4 regions of the Cytobacillus oceanisediminis genome follow, and region 2 is predicted to be linked to each of the others. Evidence: predicted binding sites of a transcription regulator. Region 2 holds the regulator's gene; each other region holds the start of a gene.
What was found. Region 2 encodes CtsR, which represses protease genes until heat stress. Its sites were predicted from a motif close to ATGGTCAATAAAGGTCAAACA; they were not measured.

Region 1 (5,452 bases), 690 kb from region 2:
TTCCTTCAAGAGCTTCAAGCAACTCCTTGCCATCGGAAGTAAGACTCATTCCCGTACTTGAAATGCGGATCAGGTTCTGGTCTTTTAAAAACTCAACCTCACTTCTCAGCACTCTTTCCGTCAGGCCTAAACTTACTGCAAGGCTCCTTCTTCCAACCGGCTCCATCAGCCCTATGTAATGAAGAATCCCATAGCGCTTCTGCATAACCGCAAGCATATCAGGCAATAATCTTTTTTGAATATCAATTAGTGAGTACATCCGGAAAGCTCCTTCATCATATGTGGTCGTTTTTTGTCCCGCATAGACATATTATGTCCCACTTGCCACAAAAAAAATCACCCTTGCTTCTCCTTCATAATAGCAAGAGTGAGTATTGAAATCAACTGATAAAACTCAGTTTTTTTCTGTAAGCGCTTCACTTAATGTAATGGCATCAATATGCCCGAACTGCACTTCGCTCCCATCAATTTCAACAACCGGAATCATGAGCCCATACTTCTCGGTCAGTTCATCGCTCTCATCAATGTCTTTCTCAATTAAGGTAAAATCATATTCTTTCTTTAATTCCACTATTACTTCCTTAGCTTTATCACACAGCGGGCATCTGCTGCGTGTATAAAACACTATCTCTGGCTGTTTCAATCAGCAAATCCCCTTTGTCAGTCATACCTTTTCCGTTTCGATGATGATGGGATGCCCAGCTGATCCCGATATTTTGCAATCGTCCTTCTGCTGACAACCATCCCCTCTTGTTCCTTCAGCAACTTCACAAGCTCTTGATCGGATAAAGGCTTTTGCTTATTTTCCTCTTCAATCATTTTACCAATAATCGTCTTTACCTGCTGTGAAGATGTATTTTCATCAGATGTTGTTTTGATCGTGCTTGAGAAGAATGATCTCAGCTCATACGTCCCATATGGCGTTTGCGCATATTTTTCCCGGACAGCACGGCTGACAGTTGATTCATGTATTTCGAGTTCATCTGATATTTCCTTCATGGTCATCGGCTTCAGATGAGAAGGCCCTTTTATAAAAAAGTCCTGCTGTTTTTCAACGATTTTAAGTGTCACATTCGCAAGAGTCTCTTTTCTCTGCTCGATGCTCCTCATGATCCATTGGTAATCCTGGTGCTTTTCCTGTAAAAAGCGGCTGACATTTCGGTCTCCAGTGGCCGAAAACTTTTTATAATAGCCTTCATTAAAACTGATTTTAGGAAGCACTTCATCAAAAACACTGACGGAAAAAGAGCTTCCATCCCACTTAATAATCACGTCCGGTGTTATATATGCGGATTTCTCGCTTTGAAAGGATGAAGCCGGTCTTGGATTCAAGGTCTGCACGAGGTCGAATACCTCCTGAATCTCTTTTAGCTCCACACTGAGCTGCTTGGCAATCTCCTTCCATTTCTTTTCCGCAAAAAAGGTAAAGTAGTCATCTATAATGATTTCAGCCAGTTCATTTCTCTCTGGCAATCTCTTAATCTGCAGGGACAGGCACTCCTGAAGATTTCTCGCGCCAATGCCAGCAGGCTCAAGTTCCTGCAGCTCTTCAAGCATTTGTTCCACATTTTCAAGGGGCATCTGGAGAGTCTTGGCAGCTGTCTGCAGATCCCCTCGAAAGTAACCGTTTTCATCAAGGCTCTCAATAAGATGCTCAATCACTTTTTGTTCGTCCTTGTTTAATTTCAAATGAAGCTGCGATTTCAAGTATTCATCCAGCATCATCGTCTTTCCGCAGCCAATCTGCTCAATCCAATTTATTTTATCTTTTTCGACTTTTGTTCTCGTCAGTTTGACACGGTCATAACGGGGATCCATCGTCTTGACATGACCGGACTCTACTTTTAAAAGGGGATTTTCAAGCGCTTTGTTTTCCAGGAATGCAGAGAGCTCCTGTGTGCTGTATTGCAGAAGGGCAATCGCCTGCGTCAGCTCCTGTGTCATTGTTAATTTCATTGTCTGCTGCTGCCATAACCCAGCTTTCAAATTCATCATACATTCCCCCTGTCCCCATTTTACAATATTCCCGGTAAATGTTGTATGGAAATATCTTGGCAAATGTCAATCGCACCGGCACTTCTCCATCTTTCTGAATACTTCACAATATGCATGGCAGAGGGGAGAATATTCATTTTTTATGGTGAAAACTGCGGATTTTAAGGATTTTTTAGTAATTCAGGCTTAAATTCAGGAAGTTTTTTTGATTATGTGCGGATAGAGGAAATTTATTTGTGGATAAGGCCAATTTACTTGCGGATAAAATTTTTTATGTGCGCATAGGCCGAATTTATTTGCGGATAGCGTAAAAAGTAAAAACTCCCTGTCCATATCAGACAAGGAGTTTTGGCAGCGCCCTCGGCAGGAATCGAACCCACATCTCAAGAACCGGAATCTTACGTGCTATCCGTTGCACCACGAGGGCAAATATTTTAATAGATGGCTGACCATGCGCTCAGCCGCTACGATAACTAATTATATGATATGTTTATTCACTTTGCAAGCCTCCTTTTAGTTTAAAAATTGGAACAATGGGTATCATGGAATGAGATAGCACAGCACAGAAAAATGTGTCGAACGAATCAAACACAATTTCCATGCGATTCGTTTGACCTTAATTGACCATCAGTGTATCATGATAATACATAGGAGTTAAAAAATTTTCTTTACTTGGAAGAACATGCTTGTTCATCTTGTATGTTGACCTTATCTTGAAGGAGGAATTGGAAAATGAACTTAATCCCTACAGTCATTGAACAAACAAACCGCGGTGAGCGCGCTTATGATATTTACTCCCGCCTTTTAAAAGACCGCATCATTATGCTGGGAAGCGCAATCGATGACAATGTGGCAAACTCAATTGTTGCCCAGCTTTTATTCCTTGAAGCAGAAAATCCTGAAAAAGACATTTCCATTTACATTAATAGCCCGGGCGGAAGCATTACGGCTGGTATGGCTATTTATGATACGATGCAATTCATTAAGCCGAAGGTACAAACCATTTGTATCGGTATGGCAGCATCCATGGGTGCATTCCTTCTTGCTGCTGGAGAGAAAGGCAAGCGTTTTGCCCTTCCAAACAGTGAAGTCATGATTCATCAGCCGCTGGGCGGAGCTCAGGGACAGGCGACTGAAATCGAAATCGCTGCAAAGCGCATTCTTTTCCTTCGCGAAAAATTAAACACAATTCTTTCAGAGCGCACTGGACAGCCGCTTGAAGTCATTGCGAGGGACACTGACCGCGATAACTTTATGACAGCTGAAAGAGCTCTTGAATACGGTTTGGTTGACCAAATCATTACTAGAAACTCTTTAGATGAGAAGAAAGATAAATAATAAGCATAAAAAAACAACTCGCATCTTCCCGATGCGAGTTGTTTTAGTTTTCCTTCTGAATATAGTTTGACAGTGCTTCAAGAGCTTCGTTTTCGTCGTTCCCCTCAGCCTTGAGGGTAATAACTGATCCTGAGCTTACAGCCAGACTCATTAGCCCCATTATGCTTTTCGCATTTACCTTCTTTCCGTCCTTCTCCAGAAAAATATCGGATGAGAACCGATTGGCCTCCTGTACGAACAATGCCGCCGGACGTGCCTGTAATCCTGTTTTCAGCTTAACTTCAACCTGTTTTTCCGCCATTGTATATCTCCTCCCTGCTGATACCTCTGTCAGTGAGCATCTATAGTGTCGCCCGCCCGGAGTTTCTCAGCGATTTCATCTATTTTTCTTAATCTGTGATTAATACCCGATTTACTGATATTTCCGCCTGAGACCATTTCCCCAAGCTCTTTTAAGGTGACATCCTGGTAAGCTACACGCAATTCGGCAATTTCCCTCAGTTTGTCAGGCAGAACCTGAAGTCCGACAGTTTGATCGATGAACCGGATATTTTCCACCTGACGCAAGGCAGCTCCGATTGTTTTGTTTAAGTTCGCTGTTTCACAATTTACGAGTCGATTGACCGAGTTTCGCATATCGCGGACAATCCGGATGTCTTCAAATCGGAGCAGAGCAGCGTGTGCTCCAATAATATTTAGGAACTCCGTTATTTTTTCGGCTTCCTTTAAATAAGTGATATAGCCCTTTTTCCGTTCAAGCGTTTTGCTATTCAGCCCGAACGTATTCATCAGTTCACAAAGGGAGTCATTATGCTCCTTGTAAAGTGAAGAGATCTCTAGATGATAGGAGGAGGTCTCCGGATTATTAACCGATCCCCCGGCAAGGAATGCACCGCGCAGATAAGAACGCTTACAGCATTTCTTTTTTATGAGCTCATTGGAGATATCGTGTGTAAATACGAATCCCTCGCTTAAAATTTTCAGATCATCAAGAATTATGCTGGCCTGTTCCGTTAGCCTGACAATATAAACATTGTTCTTTTTCAGCCGCATTTTTTTCCGGACCAGGAGCTCAACCTGAACGTTGTAATTCCTTTTAATCAGTGTGTAAATCCTTCTTGCGATTGCTGCATTCTCCGTCTGAATATCCACAATCAATTTCCGGCTGGAAAAAGAAAGGGAACCATTCATCCTGATCAAGGCGGACAATTCCGCTTTTCCGCAGCAGTCTTTTATTTCCAGGTTCGTCAATTCTTTTTTCGTTTCCGAAGCGAAAGACATCCCTTCACCTCCTATCCGCAAAAGCGCTAAGCCAGTGGCATATAAAAAGATATTCTTAACTGAGCAAACGTATGCACAGTTTATTTTTTACCGGCAAAAGCCCTTTCACACCTATATATTACGCGTTAAAACGCCTATTGGTTTCATGTAAAAGCAAATTATAAAGCATCTGGGCAACTTCTTTTGTATCATGGCGAATGATCCCGCCTTCGTGGCTGACAATTTCACCATGCATAATTTCAAGGCCCAGTTCGGTAAGAGCACCTGTATCATACACAACAGGCTTTGCCATTTCCTCGCTGTACCGCTCCTGAATATGAGGAGGAATTTCTTCATTGTTTACCAGAATGGTATTGATAAAAGCACAGCCCATATGATCATATAGTGCTTTTACATGATCGCTTGCCGTATAATCGAGTGTCTCCCCTGCCTGTGTCATTAAATTGCATATATACACCTTTTTCGCTTTCGAATGACAGACCTCACGTCCCAGCCTAGGGACAAGCAGGTTTGGAAGAATACTGGTATATAAGCTTCCAGGCCCAATGATGATCATATCAGCCTGTCTGATTGCCTGCAGTGATTCAGGCAGGGCTTTAATATTTTTGGGCGTTAAAAATACCCGCTTAATTTTTTTACCGGAATAAGGAATTTTTGATTCTCCCGATACTATGGTCCCGTCTTCCATTTCAGCATGAAGGACCACACTCTGGTTAGCAGCCGGCAACACCTTGCCCCTTACGTTTAACACCTTGCTCATTTCCTGAATCGCATGAACAAAGTTTCCTGTAATCGAGGTCATTGCCGCGAGAATTAAATTGCCAAGCGAATGCCCGGA
Region 2 (5,452 bases):
CCTGTACCACCTCTTTACCGTTTGAGCAATGGGGGGACGCAGGAGGATAGGGTAAGCGCGCTGCTGGATTAGCGCGTCCAAGCAGTTAGGCCGGTAACGAGGCAAATCCCGTTACCACACAGGCTGAGCTGTGACGGCGAGGGAAATTTAGTACCGAAGTTCCTGATTCCACACTGCCAAGAAAAGCCTCTAGCGAGGGAAAAGGTGCCCGTACCGCAAACCGACACAGGTAGGCGAGGAGAGAATCCTAAGGTGAGCGAGAGAACTCTCGTTAAGGAACTCGGCAAAATGACCCCGTAACTTCGGGAGAAGGGGTGCTCATTAGGGTGCATAGCCCTGATGAGCCGCAGTGAATAGGCCCAGGCGACTGTTTAGCAAAAACACAGGTCTCTGCGAAGCCGCAAGGCGAAGTATAGGGGCTGACGCCTGCCCGGTGCTGGAAGGTTAAGAGGAGAGGTTAGCGCAAGCGAAGCTTTGAATCGAAGCCCCAGTAAACGGCGGCCGTAACTATAACGGTCCTAAGGTAGCGAAATTCCTTGTCGGGTAAGTTCCGACCCGCACGAAAGGCGTAACGATCTGGGCACTGTCTCAACGAGAGACTCGGTGAAATTATAGTACCTGTGAAGATGCAGGTTACCCGCGACAGGACGGAAAGACCCCGTGGAGCTTTACTGTAGCCTGATATTGAATTTTGGTACAGCTTGTACAGGATAGGTAGGAGCCTGAGAAGCCGGAGCGCCAGCTTCGGTGGAGGCGTCGGTGGGATACTACCCTGGCTGTATTGAAATTCTAACCCGCGCCCTTATCGGGGCGGGAGACAGTGTCAGGTGGGCAGTTTGACTGGGGCGGTCGCCTCCTAAAAGTAACGGAGGCGCCCAAAGGTTCCCTCAGAATGGTTGGAAATCATTCGCAGAGTGTAAAGGCACAAGGGAGCTTGACTGCGAGACCTACAAGTCGAGCAGGGACGAAAGTCGGGCTTAGTGATCCGGTGGTTCCGCATGGAAGGGCCATCGCTCAACGGATAAAAGCTACCCGGGATAACAGGCTTATCTCCCCAAGAGTCCACATCGACGGGAGGTTTGGCACCTCGATGTCGGCTCATCGCATCCTGGGGCTGTAGTCGGTCCCAAGGGTTGGGCTGTTCGCCCATTAAAGCGGTACGCGAGCTGGGTTCAGAACGTCGTGAGACAGTTCGGTCCCTATCCGTCGTGGGCGCAGGAAATTTGAGAGGAGCTGTCCTTAGTACGAGAGGACCGGGATGGACGCACCGCTGGTGTACCAGTTGTCTTGCCAAAGGCATCGCTGGGTAGCTATGTGCGGAAGGGATAAGTGCTGAAAGCATCTAAGCATGAAGCCCCCCTCGAGATGAGATTTCCCATAGCGTCAAGCTAGTAAGATCCCTGAAAGATGATCAGGTTGATAGGTCAGAGGTGGAAGCGTGGCGACATGTGGAGCTGACTGATACTAATCGATCGAGGACTTAACCAAGTCATTGGTGAATACTCGGCAAACACTTCTTCATGCATTATCTAGTTTTGAGGGAACGAAGTTTCTTCAAACCAAATAGTCCGGTGGCGATAGCGAGAAGGTCACACCCGTTCCCATATCGAACACGGAAGTTAAGCTTCTCAGCGCCGATGGTAGTTGGGGGCTGTCCCCCTGTGAGAGTAGGACGCTGCCGGGCATATGAAAGAGCACCTGATGGGTGCTCTTTTTTGTGTGTTTTGGATGATTTACTGAATCTAAATATCTTATTTGGACTCTCCTTTTTAAGGGAAAATAATATATACGTCACTTCGGCAAAAATATGTGCCACTTTCACTCAGATATGCGCCACTCCTTTTCTGCGGCCTGTTTTAAAAGTCAAATCCGTTCTCTGGAAAGCTAAATTATGCCTAATTATTCCGTCCGAACAACAAGTCAGGACAGCTAACCCGTATCACCTGTCCATCTGGTAATCAAGCACAAACACACCATCCCTCCAAAGAAAATTCTTCCACCCAAGCACAAACCCGCCCAATCAAAAATATATTGTTATCGACATTAACTTCCATTTTCAGGTTTGGGAAGTCAAAAAATGGGGGAAAATTATTAATACCCGCCAATTGCAAGAAATTACATAAATCATGTATAATTAATGTCAAATATAGTCAAAGTCAGATAGGGGGAGGCCTGGTGAGGAATATATCCGACATAATTGAAAATTACCTAAAACAGGTTTTAGAGAAGAGCGAAAGGGAAATTGTGGAAATTAAAAGAAGTGAAATTGCTGATAAGTTCCAGTGTGTTCCTTCTCAGATCAATTATGTGATCAACACCCGTTTCACGATTGAGAAAGGCTATGCAGTAGAAAGTAAGCGGGGAGGCGGGGGCTTCATTCGGATTATGAAAGTCCAGTCCTATGACCATGCTGATTTAATTGACCAGTTAATTTCATTGGTGCAGAGCAGGATTGCCCAGAGCAGTGCAGAGAATGTCATTTACCGTCTGGTAGAAGAAGAGATAATAACACATAGGGAAGCTAAAATAATGCTTAGTGTTATAGACCGTTCTGTCCTGTATATTGATCTTCCATTCAGGGATGAGCTGAGGGCAAGAATGCTTAAGGCAATGTTAACCACATTGAAATATAAATAGTAGGGAGCTGGAGAGGTGAAGTCATGATTTGTCAGGAATGTAATCAAAGGCCGGCCACACTGCACTTTACAAAAGTTGTAAATGGCGAGAAAGCAGAGTTTCATCTTTGCGAGAAATGCGCACAGGAAAAAGGTGAAATGTTTATGCTGGGCAGCGGGTCTGGTTTTTCAATAAATAACTTGCTTGCTGGCCTTCTGAATATCCAGCCTGCCTTTCAGGAATCGGGTCAGGATCCTTTTCAGCAGGAGAAAGTCCTGCAGTGTGAGCAATGTTCCTTGACCTTTCAGCAGTTTATTAAAGTAGGCCGCTTTGGATGCGCCAACTGCTATGAGACTTTTAAAGATCAATTGAACCCTATTCTTAGAAGGCTTCACAGCGGGAATTTCTCACACAGCGGAAAAATTCCTGCACGAATCGGGGGAACCATTCACTTGCGAAGGAATATTGATGATTTAAAAAATAATTTAAAAGAAATGATTGCCAAAGAAGAGTTTGAAAGAGCGGCAGAATTGAGGGACGAAATAAGGAAACTGGAAAAGCAGCTCAATGCCGATCAAAAGGGAGGGGAGTAAGCTTGTCGCTGGAACGTTTCATGAATCAAGCTATTAGCTCCTGGATGAGTGCGGAAGGCCCTGATTCCGATATTGTTTTAAGTTCACGAATCAGGCTCGCCCGCAATATGAAGCAATATAAATTCCCTACTGTATTTTCAAATGAAGAAGCAGAAGCGGTCATTGAAAAAATAAAGGCGAGGGTGGAGCATTATTCTTTTTCAAAACTTGGGGAAATGGAGCTTTTATTAATGGATCGCCTTCAGCCGCTTCAAAAAAGAGTGCTGATGGAAAAGCATCTGATCAGTCCCCATCTTGCTGAGAATTCAACTTATGGTGCCTGCCTTCTTTCTGAAAATGAAGAAGTCAGCATCATGATTAATGAAGAAGACCATATAAGAATTCAATGCCTGTTTCCAGGGTTTCAGCTTTCTGAAGCCTTAAGTATGGCGAATGAAATTGATGATTGGCTGGAGGAAGAAGCCGATTATGCATTTGATGAAAACATTGGCTTTTTAACAAGCTGTCCAACAAATGTAGGAACAGGGCTCAGGGCATCGGTTATGATGCATTTGCCGGGCCTAGTTCTCACACAGCAAATGAACCGGATTATTCCGGCAATTAGCCAGCTTGGTTTAGTTGTTAGAGGAATTTACGGGGAAGGCAGCGAAGCTTTAGGTAATATCTTTCAAGTTTCAAACCAGATCACTCTCGGAAAATCAGAAGAGGATATCGCTGAGGATCTGAAAAGTGTTGTCAGTCAGCTGATTTCTCAGGAAAGATCGGCAAGGGAAGCATTAGCAAAGACTTCTAACATACAATTAGAAGACAGAGTCTTCCGCTCTTATGGCATTTTATCAAATAGCCGGATCATTGAATCAAAGGAAGCAGCACAATGCTTGTCTGATGTTCGCCTGGGGATTGATATGCAGTACATCAAAAACATATCAAAAAATATTTTGAATGAGCTGATGATCCTGACACAGCCCGGATTCCTGCAGCAATATGCAGGCGGGCCGCTCAGGCCGCATGAACGCGATATCCGCAGGGCTTCATTAATTAGGGAAAGATTAAAAATGGAAGATCAAGAGTTGGGAGGATGAAAACATGATGTTCGGACGATTTACGGAAAGAGCTCAAAAAGTATTGGCTTTAGCACAGGAGGAAGCAATCCGTTTAGGACATAACAACATCGGGACAGAGCATATTCTGCTGGGACTTGTACGCGAAGGTGAAGGCATTGCAGCAAAAGCTCTCTATGCTTTAGGCCTCGGCTCTGATAAGATCCAAAAAGAGGTTGAGAATTTAATAGGCAGGGGGCAGGATGCTTCCCAGACCATTCATTATACACCACGTGCCAAGAAAGTCATTGAACTTTCCATGGACGAAGCAAGAAAGCTTGGCCATTCCTATGTAGGAACAGAGCATATCCTGCTTGGCCTGATCCGTGAGGGTGAAGGAGTTGCAGCGAGAGTCCTGAATAATCTTGGAGTCAGCCTCAATAAAGCTCGCCAGCAAGTGCTTCAGCTATTAGGAAGCAATGAGTCCGGCAGTCATCAGGGTGGCTCCGCAGCCAATGCGAACACACCGACACTGGATGGATTGGCACGTGACTTGACTGCTATTGCCAGAGAAGGAAGCTTGGATCCGGTTATTGGACGAAGCAAAGAAATTCAGCGTGTAATCGAAGTATTAAGCCGCAGGACGAAAAATAACCCAGTTCTTATCGGTGAGCCTGGGGTAGGTAAAACAGCCATCGCAGAGGGCTTGGCACAGCAGATCATTAATAATGAAGTGCCTGAGACTCTTCGTGATAAAAGGGTTATGACGCTTGATATGGGTACAGTAGTTGCCGGAACAAAGTATCGCGGTGAATTTGAAGACCGCTTGAAGAAGGTAATGGATGAAATCAGGCAGGCCGGAAACATCATTTTATTTATTGACGAGCTTCATACATTAATAGGTGCAGGCGGAGCAGAAGGTGCGATCGATGCTTCCAACATCTTAAAGCCTTCTCTGGCCCGCGGTGAACTTCAGTGTATTGGTGCAACAACTCTTGATGAGTACAGAAAATACATTGAAAAGGATGCGGCACTTGAAAGAAGATTCCAGCCTATTACGGTTGATGAGCCGACTGCGGAAGAATCGGTACAGATTCTTGAAGGTCTTCGTGACCGTTATGAGGCACACCATCGCGTGACGATTACGGATGCAGCCATTCAAGCCGCTGTAAAACTATCAGACCGCTACATCTCAGACCGCTT
Region 3 (5,452 bases), 1.5 Mb from region 2:
TTCAGGATAAATCAATTTTTTGGTATATCTTTTCTGCCTCTTTACTGCTTCTAATCAGTTATTCCATCATAATGGAGGAAGTGGAAGACAAGGCCTCTTTTGGAACATTTATTACCTATGGAGTCCTTTCAGGTTTTCTATTGTACGGACTTTTTTGGGCTGGATATAGTTTATTTGAAATACTCAATCTTCCCCTTGTTAATCAGGTTGAAAAACTATATGACCGTTTTTCACCTTCCCTTATCTGGCACTATATTGTGCTGATTTTAATCATTGTTCCTGGAGAAGAAGTCTTTTGGAGAGGATTCGTTCAAAAGAGATTGATGAAACTTACGACTGTTAAGTTATCCATCATATTATCGTCTCTCCTCTATTCTTCAGTTCATTTTTATTCAGGATACTGGATGCTAGCCTTTGCAGCGTTAATCGCAGGCCTCTTCTGGGGATGGCTATACGCATGGAAAAGAAGCATTCCGCTTGTAATCGTATCCCACCTGATTTTTGACTTATTGATGTTCGTCCTGCTCCCCTTTTATTAGATGGCCTCGTGCAGATTTCAATGATGATTAGACAATCCTTCATGGATTGTCTATTTTTTGGAGTCTTTGTTGAGTCTTGTCGATGTTTTACATAAATGGTAATGTACTAAATAATAGGAATTTATATGTAACACTTTTATTCCATTTACGTCTAATTATGCAAAAGCGCTAGAAGAGACAACGGGAGGATGAAACAATAATGAAAAATATGGCGAAATTCATCTTAATGCTGGGATTATTTGCTGCTATCCTGGCAGGCTGCGGCACGGCTCAGGATGATTCCGGCAATGGAGCAGATCCTGGACAAAATGAAGAAGAAACAGCTTCAGAAGGACAGGATAGACAGGAACAAACTGAAGAACAGGAATCAGAAGAAGAGGGCACTGTGGGAGAAGGAGACAGTGTTATCAGAATCCTTGAACAGAATATGACTTATACGATTGAGGGTGAAGAAAAGGAAGAGACTGCCTTCCTGAAACATAGTGATAATCAAAATTATTCTATTTACGTTCTGCCAGCCTATGAATTAACGGCCGAGGAGCCTAATAAAGATGTCTTATACCTTTCAGAAAATGATCAGGTATTCATGCGTATTGAACTTCTTCCGAATGATGCAGATTGGAACATGATCGAAGAAAACACAAAAGCACAATTAGAAGCTGTTAGCGAAAATGTGCAGACATCTGAAGCTCCTTCAGATAATTTTTACAAAGATGCTACTGTAATGAAGGCTGAAGGAAACGGTGAGAAGGTTTCAGCCTATCTTGTGAAAAACGAAGATCTTTCACTGAAGCTTACCCTATTCAATAAGGAAGAAGCTGACCATGAAGATGCTTTCCTTCAGATGGCGAAAACCATTATGAAAGAGGAGCCGCAAAAATAATGGAATGAATAAGAGATCCGTGCAATACGGATCTCTTTTATTTAGCTTTTATCAAGCTTTCTTGCCTTTACTTCCATCATCGAATGGCTTCATCCACAGAAGAATAATAAATGTCAAACTTACATATCCGAAAACTGGATATAAATAGGAAAGCAATGTTCCATAATTGATCAAACTGATAAAGTAACATACTACAAAGATAAAGCCCACAATAATAATACTCGGCACGGAAACATATTTTTTTACCTGCCTCTCGATCCCAAACACATTCCCAATAACAGAAGTGAAAATTTCACCATAGATGACAAAAACAAATATCCAATAGAAAGATGATGCCAATGTCTTAACAATTGCAGCCATTGGGATATCAAAAGCCTCCAGATTTGGGAGCATCATCAGTGTCAAATGGCTGGAAAGCAGGATGAGGGTCAATGCGGCACCTCCAAGATATCCACCCCACTTTATTGTCCGATCATCATTTATTTCTGAAGCCACAGGCACTAATACTGCTTGTGCCAATGTCAAATTCAGAGCCGTATAAGAGAACGGAGCCACAACCGCTTTCCATCCATCTTCAGCATATGGGATAAATAGGACCTGTTCTGCAAAATTAGGAAGCTTCATGCTTATGAACAATAAAATAAAGCTAAATGCAATCATCATCGGAACAACAAACGTATTCACAGCGAATAATCCGCGAATGCCCACTATCATTGTAATAATTGTTAACCCTATCGTTATGAGCAATCCTGCAGTCTTGCTGATGCCGATCTGTTCTTCAAACACTGCTCCTGCTCCTGACAGCATGACGGCGCAAACTCCCAGCAGCATAAACAGCATCAATATATTAATGGCAGAACCAAAAAATCTTCCAAATAAATATTCATTTAATTCCTGATAAGATGCGGCCTTTATTCGTGCAGAGATTCTCATTAATTTGGAGCCGAGAAAAATAAAGATATAGCCGCTCATTATAATCCCAATTAAACCGATAAAACCAAATCGGGAAAAAAACTCCACAATCTCCCTGCCAGTGGCAAAGCCCGCTCCCACCACGGTTCCCACATAAACGGCAGCGATCTGGAAAGCTGCCCCCCAATTCGTCTTCACTTAATCTCCTCCTTCCTTTCCAATATATGTAGGCTAGTACAAACAAAGACGAGCTTTTTGCAATAAGGCTAAACTTCAGTTATGGGTAAAAATACCAAAACAAAATACTTGAAAGTCAAAGAAGGTCAAATTATAATGCAGGTATAAAGTCAAATATAGTCAAAGTCAGACCAAACTTTTAATGGAGGTATGCAAAATGCTTTGTCAAAAATGTCAAACAAAACAAGCAAATGTACAATTAAGACTGAAATTGAATGGAAGTGAACGAAATCTAAACCTTTGCCATAGCTGTTATCAAACTGAAAAGCAACATAGCCTTACTTCCTTTGGGCCTGCTTTGAGTGGTTTTTCAGGTTTTGGCCAAATGCCTTTAGAGGATTTATTCAAGAAGATGGCTGCCTCTCAAGGAAATGAAAACTATGGTCTAAAAGAAGCGCCGGGACACAATCATGGCAATGGCGGATTTATCGATCAATTCGGACGAAATCTTACACAGCTTGCCAAAGCCGGTTTAATTGACCCAGTCATCGGACGGGATGAAGAAATAAATCGTATGATTGAAATATTAAATAGAAGAAGCAAAAATAATCCGGTCTTAATCGGTGAACCAGGAGTAGGTAAAACAGCTATTGCCGAAGGGCTAGCCATTAAGATTGCCGAGGGAAATGCACCAAAGAAACTTCAAAATAAAGAAGTCTATTTGCTGGATGTGGCATCCCTGGTTGCAAACACAGGCATCCGCGGCCAATTCGAAGAACGCATGAAGCAGCTGATCTCGGAGCTTCAGACACGGAAGAATATTATTCTCTTTATAGATGAAATTCATTTGCTTGTTGGAGCAGGCTCAGCCGAAGGATCAATGGATGCAGGCAATATTCTAAAGCCCGCCCTTGCACGGGGAGAGCTTCAAGTGGTCGGAGCCACTACATTAAAAGAATACCGCCAAATTGAAAAAGATCCTGCATTGGAACGCAGATTCCAGCCTGTTCAAATAGAAGAGCCTGCTGCAAATGAGGCAATTGAAATCTTGATGGGACTGAAACAAAAATACGAAGATTACCATGATGTTTCTTTTACTGAAGATGCCATTAAAGCATGTGTGCAGCTGTCAAGCCGCTATATTCAGGACCGGTTCCTTCCTGACAAAGCCATTGATTTAATGGATGAAGCAGGTTCTAAAATGAATCTTCAATCAGGATATATACCAGCAGAAGATATTGAAAAACAGCTGAAAGTAATCAGCAGGCAAAAAGAACTTGTTTTAAAAGAAGAAAAATATGAAGAGGCTGCAAAACTCCGTGAAGAGGAACTAAAGCTCCAGCAGGCACTAAACGGGGACAACAAGGCTGAACGGCCAGTTATTGAAGTTAGCCATATTCAGGAGATTATCGAAAAGAAAACTGGGATTCCTGTCGGCAAATTAGCAGAAGATGAGCAGGAAAAAATGCAGAACCTTGAGGAAAGTCTTGCAGAAAAAGTAATTGGACAGGCGGAAGCCGTGAGGAAAGTTGCAAAGGCAATTCGCCGAAGCCGTGCAGGACTTAAATCAAAGTACCGCCCAATTGGCTCTTTTCTATTTGTCGGGCCAACAGGCGTCGGCAAGACTGAGCTGACCAAAACACTTGCCCAAGAGCTATTCGGCTCAAAAGACAGCATGATCAGGCTTGATATGAGTGAATATATGGAAAAACACAGCGTATCAAAAATTATCGGTTCCCCTCCAGGATATGTGGGTCATGAAGAAGCCGGACAGCTTACTGAGAAGGTACGCAGAAACCCATACAGCATCATTCTGCTTGATGAGATAGAAAAAGCACATCCAGATGTACAGCACATGTTCCTTCAAATACTGGAAGATGGACGCCTGACAGATAGCCAGGGCCGCACTGTCAGCTTTAAAGATACAGTCATTATCATGACAAGCAATGCAGGAGCTGGGCAAAAGGAAATCCATGTTGGTTTTGGCGCAGCTGACGCCGTCATGGAGTCAAACATTCTTGAATCGCTCGGCAGCTTCTTTAAGCCGGAATTCCTGAACCGCTTTGATAGCATTATTGAGTTTAAAGCTTTGGAAAAAGAGCATTTATTGAAAATTGTCGACTTAATGCTTAATGAGCTTCAGGAAACATTAAATGAACAGGATATTGAATTGACTGTTACCCAGGAAGCCAAGGAGAAATTAGCAGCAGATGGATATCATCCTGCTTTTGGCGCACGGCCATTAAGAAGGATCATCCAGGATGAACTTGAAGACAAGATTGCTGATTTCATCATTGATCATGGCGGAAATAGCCAATTGCAGGCCGATCTCGAAAACGAAATAATTGTCATTAAGCCCCTGCCCCAATAAGCATTGAAAAGAGCCGGATTAATTTCCGGCTCTTTCTTATATTTTTATAAACTCTTATCATCCACGGAATTCAGCCAGTTTTCAATTTCTCCGATAACAGACTCGACACAGCCCTCTTCAAAAGGAGAAATCAATCCGGCATCTTTAACAAGACCTGTGAAAGGCTTGCTGCCGCCAAGCTGGCACAGTTTCAAATAATCCTTCCATGCCGCTTCCTGATTCTCCCGGGACCGTTTCCAGAATTGAAATGCACAAATCTGTGCCAATGTATAATCGATATAATAGAAAGGTGAATTGTAGATATGGCCCTGCCTCTGCCAGAATCCGCCGTTCTCTAAATACTCATTGCCATCATAATCTTTATGCGGCAGGTATTTCTTCTCAATTTCTCTCCATGCCTGTTTTCTTTCCTGAGGTGATGCTTCCGGGTTTTCATATACCCAATGCTGGAATTCATCAACTGATACTCCATAAGGCAAGAATAGCAGTCCTCCGCTCAAATGAGAAAACTTGTATTTCTCGGTATCATCTTTAAAGAAGCCCTCCATCCATGGCCAAGTGAAAAACTCC
Region 4 (5,452 bases), 1.3 Mb from region 2:
CAGGAAATGAAAAGAGTCATCCTGATTGATTCAGGATGATTCTTTTCATTTGTGGCCTTATTTTACCAGCAATTCAATTTTGCCATTATCTGCGGATATGACAACTTCACTGTAATCTTTAATTTCACCTGCTATTATTTTGCGGGCGAGTGCTGTTTCAACGTTCCTTTGAATAAAACGTTTGAGCGGCCTGGCTCCATAGACGGGATCAAATCCGTTTTCTGCAATATATTCTTTGGCATTATCATTTATACTCAACTTAATATGCTGATCAGATAATCTTGCTTGAAGGTGAGTAATTAATTTTAAAACAATACTCTTTATTTCATTAAGAGCTAGAGGCTTAAACAGAATAATTTCGTCCACTCTGTTTAGAAACTCTGGACGGAAATGGCTCCGCAGCTGTCCCAGTACATTGTTTCTGGTTTCTTCAGATATATCTACCTCACCAGCAGAACGTTCCAGAAGAAAATGGGAGCCAATATTGGAAGTCATAATAATAACGGTATTTTTAAAATCAACCGTGCGGCCCTGTGAGTCAGTGATTCTTCCATCATCAAGCATCTGCAGGAGGATATTGAATACTTCAGGATGTGCCTTTTCAATTTCATCAAGCAGGATTACTGAGTATGGTTTCCTTCTGACAGCTTCTGTCAGCTGACCGCCTTCCTCATATCCTACATACCCCGGAGGAGCACCAATCAATCTTGACACAGCATGTTTTTCCATATATTCGGACATATCAACTCTGATTATTTGTTCTTCACTATCGAATAGTGACTGTGCAAGTGCCTTAGCCAATTCTGTTTTTCCCACTCCAGTTGGGCCCAGGAAAATGAAGGAGCCAATGGGGCGATTCGGATCTTTAATTCCTGCCCTTGCCCTAAGGACAGCATCTGACACAAGCTCTACAGCTTCATCCTGGCCAATCACTCTTTCATGAAGAATGCTTTCAAGACGAAGCAGCTTTTCACGTTCTCCTTCAACAAGTTTAACCACTGGAATACCTGTCCACCTTGCCACAATGCCGGCAATTTCTTCTTCTGTGACTTCCTCTCTCAGCAGCCGGTCCCCTTGATTCTCGTTAACTGCACTTTCAAGCTCTTTCAATTCCTTTTCCAAAGAAGGGATTCTTCCATGGCGCAGTTCTGCAGCTTTATTCAAGTCATAATTATTTTCTGCTTCTTCCAGTTCACGGCGCATTTTCTCAAGCTGCTCCCGTTTTTCCTGGACTTTCTGGATTCCTTCCTTTTCAAGCTGCCATTTTGCTTTCATGCTGTTAGCCTGGTCTTTTAATTCAGCCAGTTCTTTTTGCAGGCCTGCAAGTCTCTGCTTGCTCCCTTCATCACTCTCTTTTCGTAAAGCTGCTTCTTCTATCTCAAGCTGCATGACTCTTCTTGTAACTTCATCCAACTCTGATGGCATTGAATCGATTTCCGTCCTGATCATGGCACAAGCTTCGTCAACCAAGTCAATCGCTTTATCTGGAAGGAACCGGTCTGTAATATACCTGTCTGACAAGGTTGCGGCAGCCACTATAGCGCGATCGTGGATATTGACTCCATGATGGATTTCAAAGCGCTCCTTCAGACCTCTGAGAATTGAGATTGTATCCTCTACATCCGGCTCCTGCACCAATACCTGCTGAAAACGCCGTTCCAGGGCAGGGTCTTTCTCGATATATTTGCGGTGCTCCTCAAGTGTGGTAGCTCCTATGCAGTGCAATTCTCCCCTTGCAAGCATAGGCTTCAGCATATTCCCTGCATCCATTGCTCCTTCTGTCTTGCCCGCTCCAACAATGGTATGAAGTTCGTCAATAAAAAGAAGAATTCTGCCTTCGCTTTTCTTAACCTCATTTAATACAGCTTTCAGTCTTTCTTCGAATTCACCCCGGAATTTGGCCCCGGCAATTAAAGAGCTCATATCCAGAGCAAAAATGGTTTTATCCTTGAGGCCCTCAGGCACGTCTTTACGTACAATTCTTTGTGCCAAACCTTCGACAATAGCTGTCTTTCCTACCCCAGGTTCGCCTATTAAAACTGGATTATTCTTGGTTTTCCTTGAAAGGATGCGAATGACATGCCTGATTTCACTATCCCGGCCAATTACAGGATCAACTTTCCCCTGTTTCACCTCTGCAACAAGATCTCTTCCATATTTTTTTAGTGCCTCATATGTTGATTCCGGATTTTGCGATGTCACCCTCTGATTCCCCCTAATCTCCTTAATCGCCTGCTCCACTAGTTCTTTATTGATTCCGTATGACTTTAAAACTGCTGCCGTTTCGGTTTCCTCTGCTGCAGCAGCCATGAAAACATGCTCAACTGACATGAAATCATCCTGATAAATCTTCATATAATTTTCTGCTTCCGCCAGGAGCCGCTGCAGTTTACTGGTTATATACAATTTTCCTTGTTCTGTACCTGAACCGGACACTTGTGGTTTTTTCCTCAGTGCTTCCTGCATTTTATTATTAAAAGAATCAGCCGGAATCTGCATTTTTGACAATATTAATGAAATCAGGCTGTTTTCCTGCCCCATTAAAGCCAGGAATAAATGGGCTTCATCCACCTCCTGATGCTGCTCGCGCAACGCTATGGACTGTGCATTTAATAACCCTTCCTGAAGCCGCTCTGTCATCCGATTTAGATCCATTATGCAACCTCCTTTTTGACCTTTTTTGACCTTTTAGTTTTATTATAATCCAATCTTTTCATATGTAAAGTTTCCAGCAGTTTATTCTCAGTCGAAAAAGCCATCCGCAATTGGGATGGCTCTATTTTTTATACTATTTCCCCATCTTCTTGGTAAATAATCAAAATCAAGGCTTTCTTTTATACGTCCAAATCCGGTTATGATTGGATGTTTCCGGAAATTGGTCTCCAGCTCTCATTTTAAGCATTTGAGGATTATTCACGTTACTACCCGTTTCGCCAATTTCTATATAAATTCCATTATTAGGTGCTTTCTGGCCAGGCTTAAATTGTCTGTTTTGCCCCATGCTGAATACCTCCTTTAATCGTAAATCACTTATTATTATTTCCACTCTTGCATCTCTCATGAGGGAAACTATTGGCATCGCGTAGAAGCAATGAAAAGGATATCACTTTACTCTGCCGTCCTTTTTATAGTTAAATGGGGAGGTATGAGATTTCATTATGGGGGATTTACTTGTGACTGATTTTCTGACATTGCTTAAATACTTGTTTTTGGGATTGTTTCAGGGATTTACAGAGCCTATTCCCATTTCATCGAGCGGGCACCTGGAGATTGCCCAGCATTTTTTCGGCCTTGACATCAAAGGGCTTAGCTTTGCCCTCCTGGTAAATACAGCCTCATTATTGGCTGTACTGCTTATATACAGGGAAGATATTATGAGACTGATCCGAAATGGCCTTGCATATATTACCACCAAAGATAAACAGGCGGAATCAGACTTTCGGTTTATCATTTACTTGATAATTGGAACCATTCCTGCAGGAGTCATCGGAATTTTGTTCGAGGATTTTATCGATACCCACCTTGCAAATATAAGAACTGTTGGGATTACTCTTATCGTGACTGGACTTGCGCTGTGGCTGATCCGTAATTTACGCGGACGGAAAAATGATGCTGAATTATCTTATAAGGATGCAATCATTGTAGGACTTGCACAGGCAGTTGCCCTGATACCGGGAATCAGCCGTTCCGGTGCTACCATTGTAGCCGCAATGGGGCTTGGGATGAAACAGGAAACAGCTTTAAGGTTTTCTTTCCTTTTATATATCCCGGTAAGTGCCGGCGGAATGATACTAGGTTTTAACGACATAATAACGGATCCCAATTTATCTAAATATGCTTTGCCCTATACAATTGCCTTTATTGCCTCACTGGCTGCATCTTACTTTTCGCTGAAATGGTTTATGAATATTATGGCTAAAGGGAACCTGAAGTATTTTGCGATTTATTGTTTTATTGTTGGGCCGCTTGTTTATTTCCTATCTTAATGAAAAAGCCTTCTCAGCGCTGAGAAGGCTTTTTCATTATAATATCTCTGAAAGAATGGCTTTTTGAACATGAAGTCTGTTCCCAGCCTGCTGAAAGACAGCGGAATTGTTTCCATCAATGACTTCCGCTGAAACTTCCTCACCGCGATGAGCAGGCAGGCAATGCAAAAAGACGTAATCTTTTTTGGCTTTTTGGACAAGATATTCATTAACCTGATAATCAGCAAAGTCTTTCAGCCTCTGTTCATTCTCAGCTTCCTGTCCCATGCTCGTCCAGACATCTGTATAGACGGCATCGGCATTAGCAACCGCTTCTTCAGGGTTAGATGTTACGATTACCTTTGAACCGCTTTGTTCAGCAAACTCTTGTGATTGCTGGAGAACAGATTTATCTGGTTCATACCCTTCAGGACAGGCAATCGTGATATTTACCCCCATCTTGGCAGAAGCAATCATTAAAGAATGGGCCACATTATTGCCATCGCCTACATATACGAGGGTTTGGCCTTTTAACTCCCCATTTTTCTCTTCGATTGTAAGGAGATCGGCAAGAGCCTGGCATGGATGATAAAGATCGGTCAAGCCGTTAATAACCGGAATGTCCGCATGATGAGCCAGTTCCTGGATCTTCGCATGGGAGAATGTGCGGATCATAATCGCATCAACATACTGTGAAAGCACTTTAGCTGTATCCGCAATGCTTTCTCCTCTTCCCAGCTGCAGATCCTGGCTATTTAAATATAAGGCATGGCCCCCAAGCTGCAGCATCCCTGCTTCAAAGGAAACTCTTGTACGTGTAGATGACTTTTCAAAAATCATGCCAAGAATTTTGCCTTTTAGGATGGAAGTTTCTGCACCCTGCAGATGAGCTTCTTTTAATTGCTTTGCTTTTTCCAGCAGCCCCTTAATCTCCTCTGATGAAAAGTCTGCAAGTGTTAGAAAATCCTTTCCTTTCAAATTTAAAAGCTTATCAGAGGCCTGAATTGAAATCATAAGACGCCCACTTCCTTTTCTCCAATATTATTTTTAATGCCCTGCCAATCTTCAATGGATTTAACATCCCATTCGCCTGCTGACATAGATTTTAATAATGCAATAAGCGTTTCTTTTTCACTGAAAGTCAAAATTCTGTTTTTGGTTCCCATTTCTCTCATTCTCTTATCTTCTTCACTCATGCCAGGATTATATAAAGCGAAGGTTTCCTGGGCATTCCAGTCCATATTTTCTTGAGTCAGAAAAACAGGCACAACTTTAGCCTGATTAATATAATGAGTTAATTCTTCTGTTTCTTGAGAGTTTGCTATTACGACACATTTGCCTTTAGCACCATTTAAACCAGCATGGAAAGATTTTCTGATTGCTGCCTCATAATTTGGTGCCAGTGCAATCCCCTCTCCTGTTGATTTCATTTCAGGACCTACCTTGCTGTCCAATCCCTTCAAAGCATAATTTGAGAAAACCGGGAA

Region 1: the regulator CtsR is predicted to act here: its motif matches at 2,603-2,623, upstream of clpP (ATP-dependent Clp endopeptidase proteolytic subunit ClpP).
Region 3: the regulator CtsR is predicted to act here: its motif matches at 2,644-2,664, upstream of IRB79_RS09465 (ATP-dependent Clp protease ATP-binding subunit).
Region 4: the regulator CtsR is predicted to act here: its motif matches at 2,668-2,688, upstream of clpB (ATP-dependent chaperone ClpB).

Annotation. Positions count from the first base shown of each region.
Region 1 is NZ_CP065511.1:4,994,626-5,000,077, forward strand. Features, by position in the region: gene IRB79_RS25210 (sugar-binding transcriptional regulator) at 1-259, opposite strand, end outside; gene IRB79_RS25215 (glutaredoxin family protein) at 395-643, opposite strand; gene rpoN (RNA polymerase factor sigma-54) at 661-1,992, opposite strand; tRNA gene IRB79_RS25225 (tRNA-Arg) at 2,351-2,422, opposite strand; gene clpP (ATP-dependent Clp endopeptidase proteolytic subunit ClpP) at 2,728-3,333, shown strand; gene IRB79_RS25235 (HPr family phosphocarrier protein) at 3,377-3,634, opposite strand; gene whiA (DNA-binding protein WhiA) at 3,664-4,614, opposite strand; gene IRB79_RS25245 (gluconeogenesis factor YvcK family protein) at 4,733-5,452, opposite strand, start outside.
Region 2 is NZ_CP065511.1:351,914-357,365, forward strand. Features, by position in the region: rRNA gene IRB79_RS01775 (23S ribosomal RNA) at 1-1,488, shown strand, start outside; rRNA gene rrf (5S ribosomal RNA) at 1,568-1,684, shown strand; gene IRB79_RS01785 (CtsR family transcriptional regulator) at 2,176-2,637, shown strand; gene IRB79_RS01790 (protein-arginine kinase activator protein McsA) at 2,661-3,209, shown strand; gene IRB79_RS01795 (protein-arginine kinase McsB) at 3,212-4,291, shown strand; gene clpC (ATP-dependent protease ATP-binding subunit ClpC) at 4,296-5,452, shown strand, end outside.
Region 3 is NZ_CP065511.1:1,840,564-1,846,015, reverse strand. Features, by position in the region: gene IRB79_RS09480 (CPBP family intramembrane glutamic endopeptidase) at 1-539, shown strand, start outside; gene IRB79_RS09475 (hypothetical protein) at 739-1,422, shown strand; gene IRB79_RS09470 (YkvI family membrane protein) at 1,474-2,532, opposite strand; gene IRB79_RS09465 (ATP-dependent Clp protease ATP-binding subunit) at 2,729-4,882, shown strand; gene IRB79_RS09460 (M3 family oligoendopeptidase) at 4,927-5,452, opposite strand, start outside.
Region 4 is NZ_CP065511.1:1,651,445-1,656,896, reverse strand. Features, by position in the region: gene clpB (ATP-dependent chaperone ClpB) at 58-2,655, opposite strand; gene IRB79_RS08555 (YjzC family protein) at 2,822-3,001, opposite strand; gene IRB79_RS08550 (undecaprenyl-diphosphate phosphatase) at 3,174-3,986, shown strand; gene argF (ornithine carbamoyltransferase) at 4,023-4,979, opposite strand; gene IRB79_RS08540 (carbamoyl-phosphate synthase (glutamine-hydrolyzing) large subunit) at 4,976-5,452, opposite strand, start outside.